3 regions of the Ornithinimicrobium pratense genome follow, and region 3 is predicted to be linked to each of the others. Evidence: riboswitches for the same ligand, from Rfam matches in the RefSeq annotation. Region 3 holds a riboswitch; each other region holds the start of a gene.

Region 1 (7,079 bases), 1.7 Mb from region 3:
AGGACCCGCGGGAGTGGATGTTCCCCAACGTGGACCTCACCCTGCATCTGCACCGCGAGCCAGAAGGACCCTGGGTCGGCCTGGACACCAAGGTCTACTTCGGTCCGAGCGGCGTGGGCGAGACCTCGTCGGTCCTGCACGATGAGCACGGCCCGGTGGGCACGCTGGCCCAGTGCTTGACGCTCCGGCCGATCGAGCCGTGACCAGCCCATCGCAGATGTGACCGACATCACCTGAAACCGACGCAACGATCTGCCTCGTCGCGACGTCTATGTAGTGTCGGTTCGGGACAGCCGACACCCGTCACGGGGAGGCCGCTTCGGCGGGACAGAGGGGTTGCAGGAGGGTGGGGTGCCGGTGCAGGGGCCCGGCGCCCCACTCCTTCTGTTCCGCACGAAGCGCGCCACAGAGGCCGACAGGACGCCATCCGCGGGTTCTGTGCAACAGTGCCGCGTGACTGCCGACCGACAGCCGCGCCGCAGCGACTGCCGGGCAGACCCTCTCCTAGACTGACTGGGACCCTACGGAAGGTGATCGACGATGAGCCGACCCACACGAACGGGATACCTGATTGCCGTGGCGAGCGTGAGTGTGCTGCTCACCGCCTGCGGAGCTGAGACCGGAACTGAGACCGGCGGCGGTGCCGCGGACAGCCCCGCCCCCATCGAGGCAGAGATCATCACCCCTGAGAGGCCCACCATGACTGACGACGCCCGCCCCACCTCTATCCCGGCCCCCACCCCTGACGACTCCCTGCCCTCCGGCCCGGTCGACGCCTCCGTGCTGGAGCGCGAAGAGGTCAAGGCGGCGATCACCGCAGAAGCGGAGCGGCGACAGGTCAGTGAGGATGAGGTCGAAGTCATCGGTTTCGCCGACGTCACCTGGACCGACGGGAGCCTGGGCTGCCCGCAGCCTGGCATGCACTACACCCAGGCACTCGTGCCCGGTTATCAGCTCATCCTCCAGGTCGGAGGCGAGCGCGCCAGCTACCACTCCGGCAAGGACAAGCTCTTCCGGTACTGCGCCAACCCGATGACCCCCGCGCCCGGCGGCGCCGGCGGCACCTCTACCAGTTGATGCTTAAACCAGGCTGATCTGGCCTCAATCCTGTCGCACCGGCGCCAGGGTTCCTTGGGTCGGCAACCAATTGAGACACCCTTATGCGACGCTACTGCGACAATGGTGCGACATAAGGGCCTCCTCCCCTGTATACGTGATCGTCCCGGCGCGGCATGAGGCCCCACTCCTGACCCGCGTGGCCTGGGCGTAGTGCATACACTTCTCATCTGACGGAGGTCAGCAGGGGCCCTTCACCTGCAGATCCGCCGATCAGTGCACCCCCGGGGCACCAGCGCACTGGCGTGAGAGCCACCTCTGGACTTTGCTTGTTCCTTAACGTTTACTGATACATACTTGACAGTAGGCACCCAGGGTCGGGTGACCGCGAAGATCAGGAGACGCCGTGAACCGTCTAATTGAGCACCACCCGAGCACGAAACCAGCGCAGACCTTGGCCGGAGCCATCGCCTCGCTGAAAAACGGGGTCGTCCCGCAGGAGGGATCGGTGCAACCGAGCCGGTCCGAACACCGCACCTGGGCGCCGTCCGCGCGGCCGTCGTCGACCACGGAGAGGGCCACTGTGAAGCACCTTGTCATCCACGAGAACAGCACTGGCTGGTGGAGGGTGTTCGAGGGTGAAGACAGTCCGGAGCCGATCTTCCGCAGTGACCGTCTTCGCGCCGAGGACCGGGCACGGGAGATCTGCCGGGCGGAAGGTGGCGGCACCGTCCGCGTGGTGAACCACAGTGGTGAGCAAGTCGCCGAGTATGTCGTCCAGCCAGCCAGCCAGCCCCGCCGCACGGGCGCGGGCGGCCGGCGTCGGGACCACGGCCGGGGCCGCTGGGTCTGGTAGCCGACACAGGGGTCGGCCGGGTCGACGGCTCTACGGGAGGGTCGCGATCCCCCCAGCGTCCAGCCTGAGGCGCACTTCGTCACCAAGCTGATGGACGGGGTCGTCGGCCCGAGCCGCGACCTGGCCGATCTCCGGCACCTCGACCAGCAGGTGCACCGCGTCGGAGACGGAGACCGCACGCCGCACCACCCCAGTCAGCGGGCCAGCTGCATCAACGCGCAGGGCACTGCGCCGCAGCGCCAGCGTTCCACCCCCCGTGCCGGCGCGCAGCGCATGCCCGCCGTCAGCCCGCGCGAGGAGCGCCGCAACTGCAGGACCCTCCAGGACGGTCTCGTAACCGATGAACTCGGCGACCTCCCGGGAGACCGGGCTGTGCCATACCTGCGCGGTGTCCCCCTCCTGCGCCACCCGTCCGGCCAGCATCACCGCCATCCGATCGGCGACGGTGAAGGCCTCGTCGTGGTCGTGGGTGACCATGACCGCGGTGGTGCCGGTGGTCGTGAGGATCTCCCGAAGATCCCCAGCCAGCCGTTCGCGCAGCGACCGGTCCAGGGCCGACAGCGGCTCGTCGAGCAAGAGCAGCGCTGGCTCTGCGGCCAGCGCTCGCGCCAGCGCTACCCGTTGTTGCTCGCCGCCGGAGAGCGTGGTGGTCCGACGGTCGGCATAGCCCGGCAGCCCGACCAGCTCCAGCAGCTCCCCCACCCGTGACGTCCGAGCCGCGCGCGCGACGCCGCGCAGCCGCAGCGAGTAAGCGATGTTGTCGGCGACCGAGGCATGGGCGAAGAGCTGGCCGTCCTGGAACATGAGGGCAAAACCGCGGCGGTGGGTCGGCACGCCCGCCAGGTCGCGCCCGTGCCAGGTGATGCGTCCTGAGTCGAGCCGCTCGAGCCCGGCGACGGCCCGCAGCAGCGTGGACTTCCCGCACCCTGAGGGCCCGAGCACTGCCAGCACCTGACCTTCCTCCAGGTCTAGGGAGACGTCGTCGACCGCGGTCGTCTCATCGAAGCGCACGGTCACGTCCTCCAACTCAAGCACCACAAGCTCCTCTCGCCGGTCGAGGGCAAAGCGTGTCGCCGGTCGCGAGCAAAGCGTGTCGCCGGTCGCATCAGAAGGAACCTACCGATCCGACACGCAGCCGCTCGACCACGCCCATGACGGTCACCGTCACCAGCGCCAGTAGGACGCTCGCGGCGAGCGCCATCCCGACGTGGTCGGCCCCGGGGCGGGAGATCAGCTGGTAGATGACGACCGGCACGGTCGGCCGGTCCGGGCGGGCCAGGAAGGCGGTGGCGCCGAACTCCCCCAACGACACGGCGAACGCGAAACCGGTGGCGGCCAGCAGCGGCTTGGTCAGCACGGGCGCCTCGGCGGTCCACGCCGCCCGCCACGGCCCGGCCCCCAGCGCAGCCGCAGCCTCCCGCTGCCGCGGGTCGACCGAGCGCAGCACCGGAGCCAGGGTCCGCACCACCAGCGGCAACGCCACCATCGCCTGGGCGATCGGCACGAGCACCGGCGAGGTGCGCAGGTCCAGCGGCGGCCGGTCCAGGGTGATGAGGAAGCCGAAGCCGACGGTCACCGCCGAGATCCCCAGCGGCAGCATGAACGCCCCGTCCAGCCCGGAGACCACGCGCCGCCACCCTGCCGCCCGGGGTCGCCGGGACACGAGCACCGCCACCACGAGCCCGAGCACCATCGCCAGCACGGTCGCGTCGACCGCCGCACGCAGCGAGTTGCCCATCGCGTCGGTCACGCTCACCCGCAGCGCCTGGGTGGCGTCCGGGTCGGTCAGCGCGCGGTAGTGCCCCAGCCCCCAGCCGTCCCCCACCTTCAGCGAGCGCACCACCAGCGAGCCGACGGGCAGCAGCACGAACGCGACCACCAGCCCGGTCACCGCCAGGGCAGGTATGTCGTGCCTTCGCACCGGGCGGGCCGCCGCCCGAGCGCCGACCCGCTGCAGGCTCTGCTCGCGCCGGTCCCGGGTGCGGGCGGCGAGGACGAGCAGCACCACGACGGCAAGCAGCTGGAGCACGGAGAGCACCGCCGCGCCCTGCAGGTCCAGGAAGTTGACGGTGAGCAGGTAGATTTCGGTCTCGATCGTCCCGTAGCGCAGGCCTCCGAGGGTGAGCACGACCCCGAAGGCGGTGGAGCAGAAGAGGAAGACCAGGGTCGCCGCGGAGATGATCGCCGGGGCCAGGGCGGGCAGGGTCACGGTGCGCCACACCTGCCAGGGGCTGGCACCCAGCGCCGCGGCGGACTCCTCGGCCCGCCGGTCTAACCCCTCCCACATTCCGCCGACGGTGCGCACGACCACCGCCAGGTTGAAAAAGACGAAAGCCATCAGGATCGGCACCCAGGTGCCGTCCCAGCCGAGCCACCCCAGCGCCCCTCCGGACGAGAGCAGGGAGCGGAACATCACGCCCACCACGACAGTGGGCAGCACGAACGGCATCACCACCACCGCGCGCAGCAGCGCACGGCCGGGGAAGCGCAGCCGGTAGAGCACGAACGCCACCGGCAGCCCAGCCAGCAACGTGAGCACCGTGCCGGCGGTGGCGCTGACCACCGTGAAGGTGAGCACGCGCACGGTCCGCCGCCGGGACAGCACCTCTGGCACCGCAGACAGGTCGAGCCCACCGTCGGGGAAGAAGCCGCGTGCCAGCATCCCGCCGACCGGGAGCACGAAGAAGACCGCCAGGAACGCCAGCGGCAGAAGGGCAGCCAGCCCCAGCACGAGCCCAGGTCCGCTGAGGTGCGCGCCGCGGGCACCTCGACCTAGACGAGCCCAGATGGCCGCCTCCTCCTTCGACTTCCTTCGCCGGTGCTAGCCGGAGCAGGTTCAAGGGTCTGCGGCCACTGCCGCACTCTCAGCGCACCTCGCGCTCCCCTGTCGTACCGGTCCAGACTACAGTCCGGGCAGACCGTCGCCTCAGGGACAGCAGATCGTGGGATCAAGGTTGTGCTGGGGGATCACCCCCGCGCGCCATGTCTCCTCGGCACAAGATTGGGATCAAGGTTGTGCAGACGGAGCAGGTGGGGCCGCGCCACGGGCGCTAGGGCGGTGCCCGGCCGCCCTCAAGCAGTGCCGGGCACGCAGGCGCGCTACGGTGCCAAGCAGGTGCCTAGACCTTCGGGCACCGCCCGACGACAAGGAGCACGCCATGCCCAACCCCGTAGTCAGCAAGGCCAGCACCATCTGGAACGGTGACCTGTTCACCGGCAGCGGCACCACCACGCTCGACAGCTCTGGAGCTGGGTCCTTCCCGGTGGAGTGGAACGCCCGCGCCGAGGGCTCGGACACCACGACGACACCGGAGGAGCTGCTTGGTGCGGCCCACGCGACCTGCTTCTCGATGGCCTTCTCCAACGAGATGAAGAAAAACGGCACCCCTCCGACCGAGGTGCGGACCAGCGCCGAGGTGACCTTCGTCGCCGGCACCGGCATCACCGGCATCCACCTGACCACGCAGGTCACCGCCGAGGGGCTCGACGAGGAGACCTTCCAGCAGCTCGCCCAGGGCGCGAAGGAGAACTGCCCCGTGAGCCAGGCGCTCAAGAGTGTCGAGATCACCCTCGACGCACACCTGGGCTGACCGGCCTCACGCCTCGCGGGCCACGGATACGCGCGGAACGATCCTGCTGTCAAGGTTCCGCGACACCAGGCGTCTTCAGGCGTGGAGATTGTCTCGCTCGCACACGCCACCCGAGGGGATGATTGCTGATCTCCTGGACCCAGCCCGGCACCGGAAGAACACAACGTCATGAGCCGGATCACCGCCGAGGAAAGGGAACGCCGGCGACGCGCCGTCGACAACGCCCGCCATAGCACCGAGATGGAGGGTGGACGCTCGAGCGAGAACATGCGTGAGGCCCAGGAGGCGTACGTGCGAGGGGAGATCGACCTGGACGACCTCATCGAGCAAGCCCAACACAGCTACATTCCAACCCGCACGCTCTTCCTCCCAGTCGCGCCGGTTCAGGCTTACCTCGCCTGCGAGACAGCCGATTGAGGCCCAGGCGGATAGTGCCGACGTCATCCTCCTCGCCCGCCGAGCGCGCGCGGGACAACTGACCGCTCGCTCACCTGGATCCTGTGGAGCACACCGACCTCCTCGAGTGGCTTGCTGCCGCTGGGCGGGTCACCCGGTCAGCAGATCCCGCTTCTTATCAGTGATAACTTGGTGCCATGTCCGACTTCGGTGCGGAGCTTCGCACCTTCCGGCTGCAGATGGGTCTGACTCAGGCAGAGTTGGCGCGCAGGTCTGGAATGCCCGCGTCCAACCTCTGCGCCTACGAGAGCGGTCGGCGGCCGATGTCCCGCGCCATGCTCGCCCGGTTGCTCGACCAGGCGCGCCGCCAGCGACCCTCCGTCGCCCTCGCGTCTGCGCGAGAGGACGTCATCGCCACGATCACCGCGCACGGCGGCTCCGAGCCTGCCGTCTTCGGGTCCGTCGCCCGCGCCCGTGACACGACGGACAGTGATCTGGACCTGCTGGTCACCATGGCGCCCGAGTCGACGCTCGTGGACCTGATCGAGATGGAGCACGCCTTGGAGGAGCTGCTGCACGTGAAGGTCGAGGTCCTGTCCCGCGGCGGTCTCCGCGGCCCGGACGACCCGATCCTTCAGGACGCCGTGCCGCTGTGACCAGCACCGATGACCGCTCGGGCCCGCGCAAACATGAGCGGGACCTATGGACGATCGAGGACCTCATCGACGTCTGTGACTCCGCTGCCGCGCTGGTGAGCCGCGGGGAGGAGGTCTATCGCCAGGACCGCTTGCTGAGGCTGGCCTCCGAGGCGATCCTCATCCGTCTCGGGGAGGGCATCTCCCGACTGCCCGAGGACGTCCTCAACCTCGAGCCCGGCATCCCCAGGTCAGCGATCCGCGGTATGCGGAACCGCACCGTCCACGAGTACCAGCGCATCGACCACGAACTCGTCTGGAGGACACTGCGCGACTTCCTTCCCGGCCTGCGGGAGCAGTTTGTCCGGCTGCACGCAGAGCTGCTCCGCGGCCTGTGACACTGACCGACGTCGCGCAGGCGCATCGACCTACGTGCGGATGACGAAGGTACTTTTGCGTGAAGCCAGGCATTCGCAGTTGAGCACGATCCTGGAGATGTCGGCAGCCATGCAACCCCTGGCGCACCACGCCCCCGATCACGCGGAG
Region 2 (7,079 bases), 1.8 Mb from region 3:
CCTGCTCATGCACCTCCTGGAACCTGGTGAGCCGCGGAGTGCTGCGGTTGGAGACCACCGTGCGCGACGGCCGGTCGGCTCCCCTCCCGGACTGTCCGAGGTACCAGTCGATCGCGATGGCCGAGCCACCTGCACCCATGATGAACAACTCCGCCCCCGTGCTGGCAAAGTGACCGTCGGGGATGAAGGCATCGAGCGAGTGACCCGAGGAGAACGGGTCCTTCGCGCTGGCCTCGAGTCGTCCATCCCGCTTGGCCAGGCAGCTGACCTCCCCCATGAGCTCGGCCAGCGGGTCGACGCTGTCGAACAGGTCACCGGCCTCGCGGTAGAGGTCGATCTTGTGGGTCGTTACAAGGCCGCCGAGACTGAGCGGGTCCTGCTTGAGGAACTCCACCACCCTGCGGTAATGGTCGCGCGGTGCGTGCACCGCGAGATCGATGCCGACCATCTCGATGTCCCCGAGACCGAGCTCCTGCGCCCAGGCCGGGAAAACCCGGCGGATAGACGACTTACCGGTGGTGACCCCGACGAAGTAGAACGTCGGCTTGGTCGCGGGCTGGAGCGTGTCGTGGGTGTATGTCGTTGCCATAGCAGTCCTTGTCGTGCGGTCCGGGCTGCGCTACATATGCAGACGCAGCGACATCACTCAGTTGGCGGCGGTCTCGTAGCCGCGGTGGTCAGGGTTCGGGATCTGGCTCCAGCCCTCGCCGTCCTTGACGATGAGCGTGCGCATCCCGCCCGCACGCTCGATGAGCGAGTAGTCCTGGCCGGCGTCCGCGGAGTAGCAGAACAGCGTGACGAAGGGTTCCTCGCCGACGTTCACGCTGCGGTGCACCCAGTGACCTGGCACGTTGACGGCCTTCCCAGGCGTCAGCTCGACGGCGAGCGAGTCTCCGTCGACGGTGTCGAGGAGCATGACCCCGTGACCGCTGAGGCAGTGGTAGAGCTCGGCGCGGTCAGCGACGGCATGCAGGTGGCCGCGGGTCATCGCGAACTCGGTGCTCACCGCTCCCGGCAGAAGGGTGCTTGTGCCGATGATGAGGGCGCCCGGGCTCGAGTCGTACTTCTGCTCGTGCACGACGTAGACAAGCTCATCGGCTCCTCGCTGGCTCACCTCGGCCGCGAAGGCCTCGGAGTCACGATAGAGGCCGTCGAGGTCACCCAGACGCTTCTCGTAGATCCTCGAGGCTCCGGACATCACCCCATCCGCTGCGATGTCGACAGTGACAGGCTGGTGGTAAGACACGCTAGTCCCCTTCGTCCGTGGATGTAGTTAGACTACAACAAGTCGCGTAGAGGCGGCTGCCCCGTATCCTCGACATACACCCGCCCTCACCACGCCGAGCCGCGGCGCAGGGTCACGGGCACCCGCCCGGCGGGCCAGCGTCCACCACAGAAAGTTGGGAATCACGTGTCCGTGATCGACAAGTTTGACCTCTCTGGCCGCGTTGCTCTCGTGACGGGGGCCACGCGCGGGCTGGGTCGCCAGTTCGCCCATTCGCTGGCGGAAGCTGGTGCGGACATCATCGTCCACGGCCGCGACGAGGCCGCTGCCGCGACGGTCCAAGACTCCATCAAAGCCCTGGGGCGTGAGGCGTTCGTCGTGACCGGGGACCTGACCACCCCCGGTGGCGTGGACCAGGTGGTGGCTGAGGCACTGGCGCAGGCCGGGCGGATCGATGTACTGGTGAACAACGCCGGCGCGTGCATTCACCGTCCCGCGCTCGAGGTCAGCCCCGATGAGTGGTCCCATGTCATCGACACGAACCTGACCGCGTTGTGGCACGTGTCCCAGACTGTGGGGCGGCACATGATCGACCGGGGTTCAGGCACGATCGTCAACGTCGGGTCGATCTCGGGGATGATCGTCAACCGGCCCCAGATGCAACCGGCCTACAACGCCTCCAAGGCCGCGGTTCACCAGCTCACCAAGTCCCTGGCCGCCGAATGGGCGCCGCTAGGAGTGCGGGTCAACGCGCTGGCGCCGGGATACATCAAGACCGACATGTCCCCGGTGGACGAGCCACGCTTCCGACGGCACTGGATCGAGGACGCCCCCCAGGGGCGCTACGCCCTGCCCGAGGAGCTCGGCCCGGCCATGGTCTTCCTCGCCTCAGACGCTTCCAGCTTCATGTCCGGCACCATCCTCGTCGCCGACGGCGGGTACACCCTGTTCTAGGGTTACCGCTTTTCTTGCCCCGGTCTCCTGAGGCCGTCCAGTCCTCTGCTGACTCAGCCGGTGACGATGTCGGCCCACTCGCGCAGTCAGCTGCTGTGAGGCGAGTACGGCCAGTAGGCTCTTGCGAATGCGGACATTGATCTTGGGTGCGGGTGGCCACGGTCGCGACGTATTGGTTGCCTTACGGGCTCACGATCGAAGGCACGGAGCCAGGGAGTTTGTAGGTTTCGTCGACGACGGCATCCCGGACCTAGAGCGATTACGGCGCCTTGACGCCCCGTTCCTAGGCGGAACGGAAGTCCTCCCGGAGCACGAGGGAGCCGGCTTTGTTGTTGGTGTCGGCTCCCCTGATGCCCGTCACTTGCTGGCGACGAAGGCGCGCGAAGCCGGTTTGCAGGAAGTCACAGTCGTGCACGGTCAGGCGACGATCGGAGAGGATGTGGTGCTCGGTGCAGGTACCGTTATCTGTGCCGGCGCTCGCTTGACGACGAACGTGCGGACCGGCATACATGTGCACGTCAACATCAACGTTACAGTCGCCCACGATGTGACGTTGGACGACTACGTGACCCTGAACCCACAGGCAGCACTGTCTGGAGATGTGACCGTGAAGGCAGCAGCGACCGTCGGCACGGGGGCAGTCGTACGACAGGGCCTGACAATTGGCAGTCGTGCAACAATCGGAGCGGGGGCTGCGGTAGTGAAGGACGTCCCCGCTGGGGCGACTTGGGCAGGGGTGCCTGCACGCCCCCTCTACTCCTCGCCATTGGAAGAGTGAGCCGCTGATCTCGCGCCGGATCCACCAAAAGGCGTCATCGTCGCTTGACCATCAGCGGAGATGCCTTCACGGCGGAGAACTGCAGCAACAGTCCTGGCCAGGATCTGGAAGTCGAGCCTTAGGGACCAGTTGTCGATGTACTCGACATCCAGACGAAATCGATCTTCCCACGAAACGGTGTTACGACCCGATACCTGCGCCAGGCCGGTGAGACCGGGGCGCATCTCGTGCCGCCTGGCCTGCTCAGGAGAGTAGAGCGGCAGATACTCCACCAGCAGCGGTCGCGGTCCCACAATCGACATGTCACCCCGCAGAACGTTCCAGAGCGTCGGCAGTTCGTCGACGCTGGTGCTCCGCAGGGCGCGGCCTACTCTCGTCAGCCGGTCCGCATCGGCAACCCGCCCTCGACCGTCGTCCACATGATGCATACTCCTAAACTTGACCATCTCGAAAACGTGACCGCGTAGCCCTGGTCGCTTCTGACGGAACAGCACCGGCTTGCCCATCGTGGCGCGAACCGCTGCGGCCGCTGCGAGCTGCAGAGGGGCCGTCGCCACCAAGCCTGCACTCGCTACGGCGATGTCTATGCTGCGCTTGATGACTGTCTTGTCCACCTTCACACAGACGTTTCTAGCCGAATCAACTCACGATCACCTAGTCAGCCGGTGGCGATGTCGGCCCACTCGCGCAGCCACGTCTCCCGCTCGGCCTCGATCTGCTGGGGGTGCACGACGATCGGGTCCTCGGCCACGGCGGCCCACTGCGCCCAGATCTCGGGCAGCACGACCTGGTCGTGGACGGGGTACATGTACATCGCGTCCGGGATCGCGGCCTGCACCTGTTCGGAGAGCAGCCAGTCGATCACCTGATGGGCACCCTCGGGGTTGCCCGCCCCAGCGAGCACGCCGGCATACTCCACCTGGCGGAAGCAGGTGTCCAGCAGCGCGCTGGTGGTCGGCTCCCAACCCCCCTCGGGGATGGTGAAGGGCGGGCTGGAGGCGTAGGACAGCACGATCGGCCGGTCACCCTCGCCCCCGCCGCCCGTGAAGTCGACGGTGTAGGCGTCGGTCCAGCCGCTGGTGACCTTGGCGCCGTTGGCCATCAGCTCCTCCCAGTAGGTGTGCCACTCGTCTGGGCCGAACTCGCCGATGGTGGCCAGCAGGAAGGACATGCCCGGGCTGGAGGTGGTGGCACCGGGGGTGACGAAGAGGTTTTCGTACTCCGGCTCGACTAGGTCGGCCAGCGTCTGCGGCGGCGCGATGCCCTGGTTGGCGAACCACACGTTATCGACGTTGACGCATACGTCGCCGTAGTCCACGGGGGTCAGGTAGGCCGCGCTCGGCCCCTCCAGGTCGTGCTCGGCCACCGACTCGGGCAACCCGTCGGGGGTGTAGCCCTCCAGGGCGTCGGCGTCGATGACGCGCGCCGCGAAGGTGTTGTCGATGCCGAAGACGACGTCGGCGACCGGGCTGCCGGCGGTGAGCACCACCTGGTTGGCCATCGCCCCGGCGTCACCAGAGAGCTGGATCTCCAGGTCGATCCCGGTCTCCGCCTCGAAGGCCTCAACCAGCTCGTCGGGAAGGTAGAACGAGTCATGCGCGATGAGTGTCACAGCGCCCGGATCGGAGGGGGTGGTCTCCTCCTCTTCTGCGGCGCCGTCGCCGGTGGAGGTCTCGTCGTCAGCGGCGGCCCCACCCTCGGCGGGGGTCTCATCCCCGTCACCCTCGTCGGCCGGCGGCTGGACCGGGGCGGGGGTCCCTGGGCTGGTGGGCTCGGGGGTCTCCTCGTCACCCCCCGCGAGCGTGCAGGCCGAGGTGGCGGTCAAGGTCAGTGTGGCCGCAAGGGCCAGGGCACGGGTATACCGCATCTGCGTCTCTCCTTCGACTTCCTTCGCCGGTGCTAACCGGGGCAGGTTCAAGGGTCTGCGGCCTGCTGCCGCACTCTCAGCGCTAACTAGCGCTCCCCTGTCGGTTCTGTCCGACGACCCTAACACCCGTGTGGCAGGATCGAGGCCATGAACATTACGGCCAAAGTTGTGACCACCGGAGCGGCCCTCCTCGCCAGCGTCGTGGCCAAGAAGGCCACCGACGGCACGTGGTCGCTCGTCACTGGCAAGGACGTCCCGGAGAACCCGGACGACCCGGACATCGACATCAAGGAGGCGATCATCTTCGCCGTCCTCTCCGGAGCCCTGGTCGCCCTGGCGCGGATGCTGGCGAACCGGGAGGCCACCAAGGTGCTGGCCAAGAGCCAGGGGAAGAGCCGGGCGCAGGTGGCTGACGAGGCCTGAGTAGATCGGGCCAGAAGTGGCTTTTGGGACAGGTGTGGTTGCTCAGGCACACCTCGGTCAGGCATGATAGAGCGGTCCCGTTCCGAAGTGTGAGATTTTCGAGGTCCCGGCGTGTCCCCACGTTCTGAGCCCATATGGCGTGAAGTGTCCGTCCGAACCACCTGGATCTTGGCAGATGCTCTGTGCTGGGTCTCCGCCATCGCCCTGACCCTCTTTACCCGTCTGGATTTCAAGCTGGGGGTCCTCGAGTCTTGGCAGACCTGGACGGTCGCCCTAGGTGCGGCGCTATTCCACGTGCTGGTCGGCCTCTCGTTTGGCCCATACATGGTCCGGCACGTGCGGGGCAGCTTTGAAGAGGTGCTGGCCGTCACGCGCGCCGCAGTCATCACCGGGCTCGCGCTCGTAGCCCTGGCCTTTTTCGGCGACCCCAGCCTGTTCCCTCGCTCCACACCCGTCCTCGGCACCGCCCTGGCGATCGTCCTGATGCTGGCGCTTCGCTTCGTCGTCCGGTCCTGGCGCACCCGGCGCACCGGCACCAAGCCGGGCGCCGAGCGGGTGATCATCTTCGGCGCGGGCCTCGCCGGCCGCCGCCTGGTCCACAGCCTGCTGCACGATGACCGGGCCAAGATGGTCCCCGTCGCCCTGCTCGATGACGACAAGGGCAAGCGGCGGCTGCGGATCGAGGGCGTGCCGGTGCGGGGCAACCGCCATCACATGGGTGCCGTCGCCCAGAAGGTCGGCGCGACGCACCTGGTCGTCGCGATGCCCAAGGCCGAGCCGGACACCCTTCGCGAGATCCGCGACCTCGCGGTCGCTGCCGAGCTGGCGGTAAAGATGTTGCCCCCAATCGACGAGTGGGCTCGCCTGTCGCACCCACAGAGCAGTGACCTACGCGACATCAACCTGGAGGACCTGCTCGGCCGGCATGCCGTCGAGCTGGACCAGGCATCCATCAGCGACCACCTCACTGGCAAGGTCGTCCTGGTCACCGGAGCCGGCGGCTCCATCGGCTCCGAGCTGTGCCGTCAGATCAAGCGCTTTAACCCGGCACGCCTCGTCTTGCTCGACCGGGACGAGTCCGCCCTCCACTCCGCGCAGCTCAGCATGACCGGTCGCGCCCTCCTCCACGGCGAGGACCTGCTGCTGGCAGACATCCGTGACGAGAACCGCCTCATCAGTGAGTTCGCCGAGATCCGCCCCGACGTGGTGTTTCACGCCGCAGCCCTCAAGCACCTAAGCCTCTTGGAGCGCTATCCCTCCGAGGCCTGGCAGACCAACGTCCTGGGCACCCTCAACGTGCTCAAGGCGGCATCCGCCGCTGGCGTCGGCACCTTCGTCAACATCTCCACCGACAAGGCGGCCAGCCCCACCTCAGTCCTGGGCTACTCCAAGCGCATCGCCGAACGGCTCACCGCCTGGTATGCCCAGCACGAGCCCGGCCGTTACGTCTCTGTGCGCTTCGGCAACGTCCTCGGCTCACGGGGTTCGGTGATCCCCGCCTTTACTGAGCAGATCCGCCAGGGCGGCCCTGTCACTGTGACCCACCCCGATGTGGAGCGCTATTTTATGCTCATCCCTGAAGCTTCGCAGCTTGTTCTGCAGGCTGGAGCGATCGGAAGAGACGGTCGCGTTATGGTGCTAGACATGGGCATGCCGGTCAAAATTGTCGATGTCGCCCAAGAACTGATTGCCATGTCGGGGAAGGTCGTAGACATCCAGTTCACAGGGTTGCGACCTGGAGAGAAATTGACCGAAGTGCTCTTCACCTCGGGCGAGCAGCACCTGCAGACGGAGCATCCGCTCATCACAGCTGTGACTGTCCCCTCAATCAG
Region 3 (7,079 bases):
GCCCGCGCGTGACACCCCCGCAGTAGGAGATCACCTTGTCGCGGGGGCTCAGTCCGGCCAGCTCCCGCAGCCTTCCCCGGGCCGGGTCGGGCAGTGCTCCCGGCCAGAGCGGGACGTTACGCACCAGCAGCGGTGGCTCCGCTAGCCGGTAGTGCCGCTGAAGCCACCGGACGATCGACGGCGAGACGGTGAGGACGGCGTCTGCCCAGCGGACACCAGCCCGCTCGATCACGGCCTCGACCAGCGGGGCAATCAACCGGGGCCGGACGTTGCGGTGCAGCCACAGCTCGTGGGAGTCGTACACGATCCGCGTGCCTTGCAGGACCCGCAGCAGGAGCGCGGGCGCCAGGGTGTTCCCGTCGTTGGCGTGGACCACGTCGGCCCCGAACCGGCGAGCGGTGACCAGGGCTCCTGCCCAGTAACGCACCAACCGTGCGGTGCGGAAGCCTCGCTGGTAGACCTTACGCCAGGAGAGGGGGAGCCGGGACCCGGCCTGCGGCGGATCCGCGAAGGCCTGAGATGGTGCGGTGCCGCTGGCCGCGGTGCCGCTCGAGTCCGGTCGCTCCGCTGCGGACGAGGTGGCCCCGGTCACAGGGTCGCGGCCCCGCAGTCGACGCCAGACCCTGGCCGCGGTGCCGAAGGTACGGACCAGGTCGAGGTCCATGGTGCGGTGCAGGGGCACCCCGCCGACGACGGCTGGGCCGGGCTCCAGCCCGGAGCGGGTCGGGGCCAGCCCGATCACCAGCACCTCCGCACCTGCCTCCTGGAGGGTGGCCGCGCTGCGCAGCACCCGCGAGTCGGTGTCGGCGTCCCGGAAGACGAGGAGCGCGATCCGTGGCGCCTGACCGCCGGGACCGGTGAGCTGGGCGCTCACGTCAGCCCGGCCAGCGCTGCCTGCGTGGCGAAGTCGGGCTGGGCCGCGACGACCTCGGCGAAGGTGCCGCTGGCGACCAGCTCGCCCTCACGCATGAAGCACACCTGTTCGCTGTGCCGGATCGTGGCCAGCCGGTGGGCCACGACGATGACCGAGACCTCGCCGGAGAGCTCACGGATCGCCGAGGTCACGGCCGCCTCGGTCGAGGTGTCGAGCGCGGAGGTGGCCTCGTCCATCACCAGGACGAGCGGGTCGGTGTAGAGCGCCCGGGCGACACCGAGCCGCTGGCGCTGACCGCCCGAGAGCTGCAGGCCCCGCTCCCCCACCTTGCCGTGGATCCCGTCCGGGCGGGACTCGACGACGTCGAGGAGCTGGGCCCGGTCCAGTGCGCGCCGCACCTGGTCCTCGTCGATGTTGGCGTCGTCCCAGGCCAGCGCCACGTTACGGGCGACGGTGGCGTCGAAGAGGGTGACCTCCTGGGGCACGTAGCCGACCCGGGACCGCCAGGCCTTGAGCACGTCCGGCAAGGGCCGGTCCTCGACGTAGATCTGGCCCGAGTCGGGGTGGAGCAGCCCCAGGATCAGGTCGACCAGCGTCGACTTCCCTGAGCCGGAGGCCCCGACGAGGGCCAGCGTGTGCCCGAACGGCAGGGTAAGGCTGACGTCCTTGACCGCCGGCGTGGAGGCGCCGGGGTAGGTGAAGGTGACCCGGTCCAGACGCAGCGTGCGCGCACCGCCGGGTAGGGGCTCGTTGCCGCCGGTGAGCTCGGCGTCCACATACTCCTTGCCCCGCTCGATCTCCTCCAGCACCTGCTCGGCGAAGGGCATGTTGGCACCGGTCTGGCCCATGATCGTCTGGAACCGGGTGAGCGAAGGGACGAGCCGGAAGCCGGCGACGCCGAAGAGCGCGATTGCGGTGACCGCGCCAGTGACGCCGTCCTGCAGGTAGCCGATGAGGCCGCCGATGATCAACCCGCCGACCAGCGCGGCCTCCAGGACGTAGCGCGGGATCACCCCCAGGAAGTTCTGGTTGGCCCGCGCGAGCGAGGCCCGGCGCCGGACCTTCAGGACGGTGTCGGCGACCTCCTGCGACTTGTCCCGCAGGGTCACCTCCTTCAGCGAGTGCACCATCTCGCTGACCAGCCGCATCGCCCTGGCGGAGAACTTCCGGTTGTCCTGCCCTGCGCGCACGGCGCGGCGCAGGACGACGCGGTAGAGCAGGAAGGCGACGATGCCGAAGTAGATGATCGTCGCCGTGGCCAGGGCAGGCTGAGCCACGAGCAGCACGGCGAGCACGGCGACGAAGGTGAACACCTCCCCGCTCAGCTGGCAGAAGGGGATGAGAACCCCGGCGACCGTCGAGCCCACACCGACGTCGGTGGAGCGGATGATGTCGGTGGAGTTGCGGCTCAGCCGCTCGGTCCAGGGTGCCTTGAAGGTGGCGGCCAGCAACCGGGCCCCGAGCACCTGCTCGAACCGGGCGAACCGGCGGGTGGCCCACCACTGCAGGCTGATGGCGAGCACCGACTTCAGCACGATGAGCGAGCCCACGATGAGCAGGACGACCCCGAAGTCCTGCGGCTCGCCCAAGGTGATGCCGACGACGGGCAGAGTCAGTTCCTGGCCCGTGAGCATGGGGGCAAGCACGATCGCGAGTAGCCCGATGGCAGCGACATCCAGCACCGCGAGCAGGCTCTGCAGCACCGCGAAGGTGGCGATGAACCGTCGGGTGCCGGCCGGCAGGACCGTCATGAGCTGGCGGACGGTGCGCCACAGAGCGAGCATCGCGCCCAGCCTAACCGCGACTACGCTCGCAGCATGTCACCGCTGCGGGGTCCACGCCGCTGGGCCTACCAGGCCTGGACCGCCCTGCCCTCTCCGGTGCGTGGGATCGGGGAGACCGTGCTGCGCCTCCGGGCCGAGCGGGAGGTCGCCCGGCAGCCCGGCTTCGACCCCGGGTCCTCGCGCCGGTTGGTCGTCGGCCCGCTCAACACCGCCGGTCAGGGGGAGCGTTGGGCCTTGGCCGCCCAGACCCTGCCCGGCACCAGCGCCCGGGCCATGTCGCTGGGGCGGCGCGGGCGCGGCGGCGTGAACTATGGCTATCCCAGTCATTGGCACCTGCCCCGGACCGCGCAGCTGCGGGGTATGGCAGCCCACCGGGCCAGGATCCTGGGCACCGACGGGCAGCCCGGGGCCACCCACGTCCTGGCCGAGTCGGCCTGGGCCGTGCTGGACGACCCTTACGAGCGGTGGATCACGCAGGATCTGGACGACCTGCGGGGAGCTGGGATCGACGTCGCGGTCGTCGTGCACGGCTCGGAGATGCGGGACCTGCGACGGCACGCCGCGGCATACCCGCACTCGCCGTTCCGCGGGGAGTGGGACGAGCGGTGGGAGCGGCTGCAGGCGACCGTCGAGCGGACCCGGGCGGTGCTGGCGAAGCTCGAGGGCAGCGGGGTGCCGGTCTTCGTGCCGACGCCGGACATGCTGGAGCACGTGCCCCGCGCGGCCCTGCTCCCGATCACCGCCGACGTCGACCGCTTCTCCCCCGGCGCGGCGCAGCCGCTGCTGAGGCGGGAGCAGCCGGTCGTGCTGCACGCACCGACCAACCCGAGGCTCAAGGGGACCGCGGCGGTCGAGGAGGTGCTGACCCGGTTGCAAGAGGAGGGGCTGGTGGTCTACCGACGCCTGACCGGCGTGCCGCACACGCAGATGCCCGCTTTCGTCGCCGACGCCGACGTGGTGGTGGACCAGGTCGTGCTCGGCAACGTCGCCACGCTAGCGGCCGAGTCGATGGCCGCCGGCCGGCTCGTCGTGGGGCACGTCGCCGACCACGTGCGCGAGCGCACCCCAGGCCTTCCGGTCCTCGAGGCCGTGGCGGACACCCTGGAGGACGTGCTCCGCGACGTCGTGGCCCACCGGGACCGCTACCGCGACCTGGCCGCCCGCGGCCCGGCGTGGGCCCGGGAGCACCACGACGGCCGCGCCGCCGCCCGGGCACTCTCCCCCTGGCTGGGGATCTGACCCGCGCGGAACCCGTGCCCCCGCAGGTGTCCCCTTTCCCCCGAGGGTCTCGTGGGAGGTGTCGGTCAGGGCTGGCGCCGGCGGGTCCACCAGCGGCGACGGCGCGCCCTGCCCTTGCCGCCGTCCCGATCCGCGGCACCTGCGTCTGCGGTCGCCTCGTCCCCTGACACCGCCTCAGCGGCCGGAGTCGTCCCCGAGGCCCCGCGTTGCGCACGCAGGTCGCGCCAGGCCCCGATCATCTCCTCGACGTCCACCCGTCCGACGACCGGGGGCGAACCGGCACCGACGTGCGGTCGGCGCCGGTCGGCCAGGACCCGCTCGTTGAAGTCTTCGAGCCGCTCCCGGACCGCGGCCTCCTCGTGCAGGTCGAGCAGCGACTCGGGGAAGGTGGTCTTCTCCCGACGCAGCTGCATGACGCCTGGCAGCGCCTCGGACAGGTCGAGCCGTTCGCGCTCGATGAGGCTCTTCACCCACCAGTCCGGGTCGTTGCGGATGTCGACGTCCCGCAACGGCTTGCCGGCCCCGGCCAGGTTGTCGAAGGCCCCCTGCCGTTCGGCCTGGGCGATCGTCTGGTCTACCCAGGTCTGCACCGCCCTGGCCGTCACCGCCGCCGAGGGCGGCCGCTGCACGACCCCCTGATCGGCCAGCTGCTCCTGGGCATCTGGCGCACCGGGCCGGGCGCCGGGACTGCCCCAGGTCGGGCCGCCCGACGGTCCCTGCCTGTCCTCCGCGTTCATCTCATACCTCCCCCTCCACTGTCGCACGGCCCCCGCCCGCCGGCGTTCCGGACGGGCCCGCTGAGAAAGCAGGTGTCCGTGGGAGCCGTTATCGTCGGTGGTGACGCGGGGTGCCATCCACCGGATGGCTGAGAACAGACCCGTCGAACCTGATCTAGCTCGCACTAGCGAAGGGAACGTCCTGATGACCGACCGCGCCATGGCGCTCGCTGCCGTCACCGCCACCGCCGGGGAGCTGGCCGACTGCTGGGAGGCAGTGCGGGATCAGTCACCCCTCACACAGTGCCTCACCAACATCGTCGCCGCACCGTTCGTGGCCAATGTCCTGCTCGCCGCCGGCGCCTCGGTGGCGATGGTGGACAACACGCACGAGGCAGAGGAGTTTGCCGGCGTCGCGGCCGGTGTCGCGGTGAACCTGGGCACCCCCTACGACGACACCGTCACGGCCATGCGCGCCGCCGTCCGCGGAGCGGCCAAGGCAGGCACCCCTTGGGTGCTGGACCCCGTCGGCGCTGGCGGCCTGCCGTGGCGCACGCAGGTCGCCCGCGACCTGGTCGGCCTGGCCCCTCCGGCGGTGGTCCGCGGCAACGCCTCGGAGATCCTCGGGCTGACCGGCGCCGGGGGCGGGCGAGGTGTGGACAGCACCGACGCCGTGGAGGATGCCGTGACCGCCGCGCGGGACCTGGCCACCGAGCTCGGCACCACGGTGGCCGTGAGCGGGCCGACGGACCACCTCACCGACGGGCAGTCCTTGCTGCGCCTCGCCCACGGGCACCCGTGGATGACCCGGGTGACCGGGATGGGCTGCGCCCTGGGCGCTCTCATGGCAGCCTGCACGCCCGTCGCGCCCAGCCCGCTGGTGGGCGCGGCCACCGCGACCGCGGCGCTCACCCTGGCCGCGGAGACCGCTGCCGAGAGCACCGCAGGCCCGGGGACCTTCGCCGCAGCGTTGCTGGACGAGCTATCGCTCCTGGCGCCGACGGACCTCGCCGCAAGGGTCGAGCTGCGATGACGCTCGGCGTGCAGTCCCGCCCCGCCCCGCGGCCGCTCGACCTGCGTCTGTACCTAGTCACCGACACCGTGATGACCGCACCGCACGGGCTGATCTCCACGATCCGGGCCGCGGTCGCCGGAGGGGCGACCGTGGTCCAGCTGCGTGACCCGGACGCCAGCGACGACGAGTTCGTCGCGCTGGGCCGAATGGTGCAGGTCTGCCTGCGGGACAGCGGGGTCCCGCTCATCATCAACGATCGGGTGCACCTGGTCGGCGAGATCGGCGCCGACGGGGCGCACGTGGGCCAGGACGACCTCGACCCGCTCGCGGCCCGCGAGCAGCTGGGCGGCAGCGCCTACCTCGGCCTGTCCTGCACCACGGCCGAGGAGGTGCGGGCCGCGGCGGCCCTGCCGCCGGGGACGGTGGACTACCTCGGGCTCGGTCCAGTCCGGGCCACCGCGACCAAGCCGGACCATGCCGCCCCCCTGGGTCCTGACAAGGTATGCAGTCTCGCCGACCTCGCCGCCGCGGCGGCCCTGCCATCGGTGGCGATCGGCGGGATCGACATCGCCGTCGCCGGCCGACTGCGGGGCAGCGCGCTGGGCGGCATCGCCGTCGTGAGCGCGGTCTGCGCCGCGCCGGACCCCGAGACCGCGTCCCGCGAGCTGCGCAGCCTCTGGGACGCGCACCCGGTCCCCTCGTGAGCACCGAGCCGGGCCGCGTGCCCAACGTCCTGTCCGTCGCCGGGTCCGACCCCTCCGGCGGGGCCGGCATCCAGGCCGACCTGAAGACCTTCGGCGCCCTAGGTGCCCACGGCTGCGCCGTCCTGACCGCGCTCACCGCCCAGAGCACCCAGGGCGTGACCGGCGTGCACGCCGTGCCCCCACGGTTCATCCGGGAGCAGGTCGAGACACTGGTCGCCGACGTCACGCTCGCAGCGGTCAAGGTCGGGATGCTCGGCAGCGCCGACGTGGTCCGGGCCGTGCACGAGCTGGCGCAGGAGGGCCTCCTGCCCAACCTGGTCCTCGACCCCGTCATGGTCTCCACCGCCGGGTCCCGGTTGCTGGACGAGGACGCCGTGGAGGAGCTCCGCGCACTGGCCAGCCACGCCGACCTCATCACGCCCAACCTGCCCGAGGCCGCCGTGCTCCTGGGACGGGACCCGCAGGACATGGCCGAGGGCCCGGCCCAGATGATGGACGAGGCCCGCGCACTCCTGGACCTGGGCTGCCCGCGGGTGTTGCTCAAGGGAGGCCACGCCTCGGGCGAGCACGTCCTGGACCTGCTGGTCGACACCCTCGGGGCCCACGAGCTGGGCGGGCCGCGGGTCGCGACCCCGCACACCCACGGGACAGGGTGCTCGTTGTCCTCCGCCATCACCGCCCTGCGGCCGCGTCGGGACAGCTGGCTGGAGGCCGTCACCGACGCCCGCTCCTGGCTCGTCGGTGCCC

The links. A riboswitch is a leader RNA that binds a small molecule or an ion and turns the genes downstream of it on or off. The one in region 3 is predicted to bind thiamine pyrophosphate.
Region 1: linked by a shared signal. The riboswitch ahead of FY030_RS14285 (ABC transporter permease) and the one ahead of thiM (hydroxyethylthiazole kinase) in region 3 are both predicted to bind thiamine pyrophosphate.
Region 2: linked by a shared signal. The riboswitch ahead of FY030_RS14520 (thiamine ABC transporter substrate-binding protein) and the one ahead of thiM (hydroxyethylthiazole kinase) in region 3 are both predicted to bind thiamine pyrophosphate.

The regions. Positions count from the first base shown of each region.
Region 1 is NZ_CP044427.1:3,090,456-3,097,534, forward strand. Features, by position in the region: gene FY030_RS14265 (thioesterase family protein) at 1-203, shown strand, start outside; gene FY030_RS14270 (hypothetical protein) at 541-1,077, shown strand; gene FY030_RS14275 (hypothetical protein) at 1,640-1,912, shown strand; gene FY030_RS14280 (ABC transporter ATP-binding protein) at 1,943-2,947, opposite strand; gene FY030_RS14285 (ABC transporter permease) at 3,018-4,643, opposite strand; TPP riboswitch at 4,703-4,808, opposite strand; gene FY030_RS14290 (OsmC family peroxiredoxin) at 5,071-5,502, shown strand; gene FY030_RS14295 (antitoxin VbhA family protein) at 5,671-5,919, shown strand; gene FY030_RS14300 (XRE family transcriptional regulator) at 6,096-6,554, shown strand; gene FY030_RS14305 (HepT-like ribonuclease domain-containing protein) at 6,551-6,931, shown strand.
Region 2 is NZ_CP044427.1:3,140,577-3,147,655, forward strand. Features, by position in the region: gene FY030_RS14495 (shikimate dehydrogenase family protein) at 1-589, opposite strand, end outside; gene FY030_RS14500 (glucose-6-phosphate isomerase family protein) at 647-1,198, opposite strand; gene FY030_RS14505 (SDR family NAD(P)-dependent oxidoreductase) at 1,412-2,179, shown strand; gene FY030_RS17380 (acetyltransferase) at 2,307-2,957, shown strand; gene FY030_RS14515 (sugar transferase) at 2,933-3,577, opposite strand; gene FY030_RS14520 (thiamine ABC transporter substrate-binding protein) at 3,616-4,824, opposite strand; TPP riboswitch at 4,826-4,933, opposite strand; gene FY030_RS14525 (DUF4235 domain-containing protein) at 4,972-5,247, shown strand; gene FY030_RS14530 (polysaccharide biosynthesis protein) at 5,542-7,079, shown strand, end outside.
Region 3 is NZ_CP044427.1:1,373,692-1,380,770, reverse strand. Features, by position in the region: gene FY030_RS06205 (glycosyltransferase) at 1-874, opposite strand, end outside; gene FY030_RS06200 (ABC transporter ATP-binding protein) at 871-2,658, opposite strand; gene FY030_RS06195 (glycosyltransferase) at 2,692-3,897, shown strand; gene FY030_RS06190 (DnaJ family domain-containing protein) at 3,963-4,634, opposite strand; TPP riboswitch at 4,731-4,828, shown strand; gene thiM (hydroxyethylthiazole kinase) at 4,819-5,646, shown strand; gene thiE (thiamine phosphate synthase) at 5,643-6,332, shown strand; gene thiD (bifunctional hydroxymethylpyrimidine kinase/phosphomethylpyrimidine kinase) at 6,329-7,079, shown strand, end outside.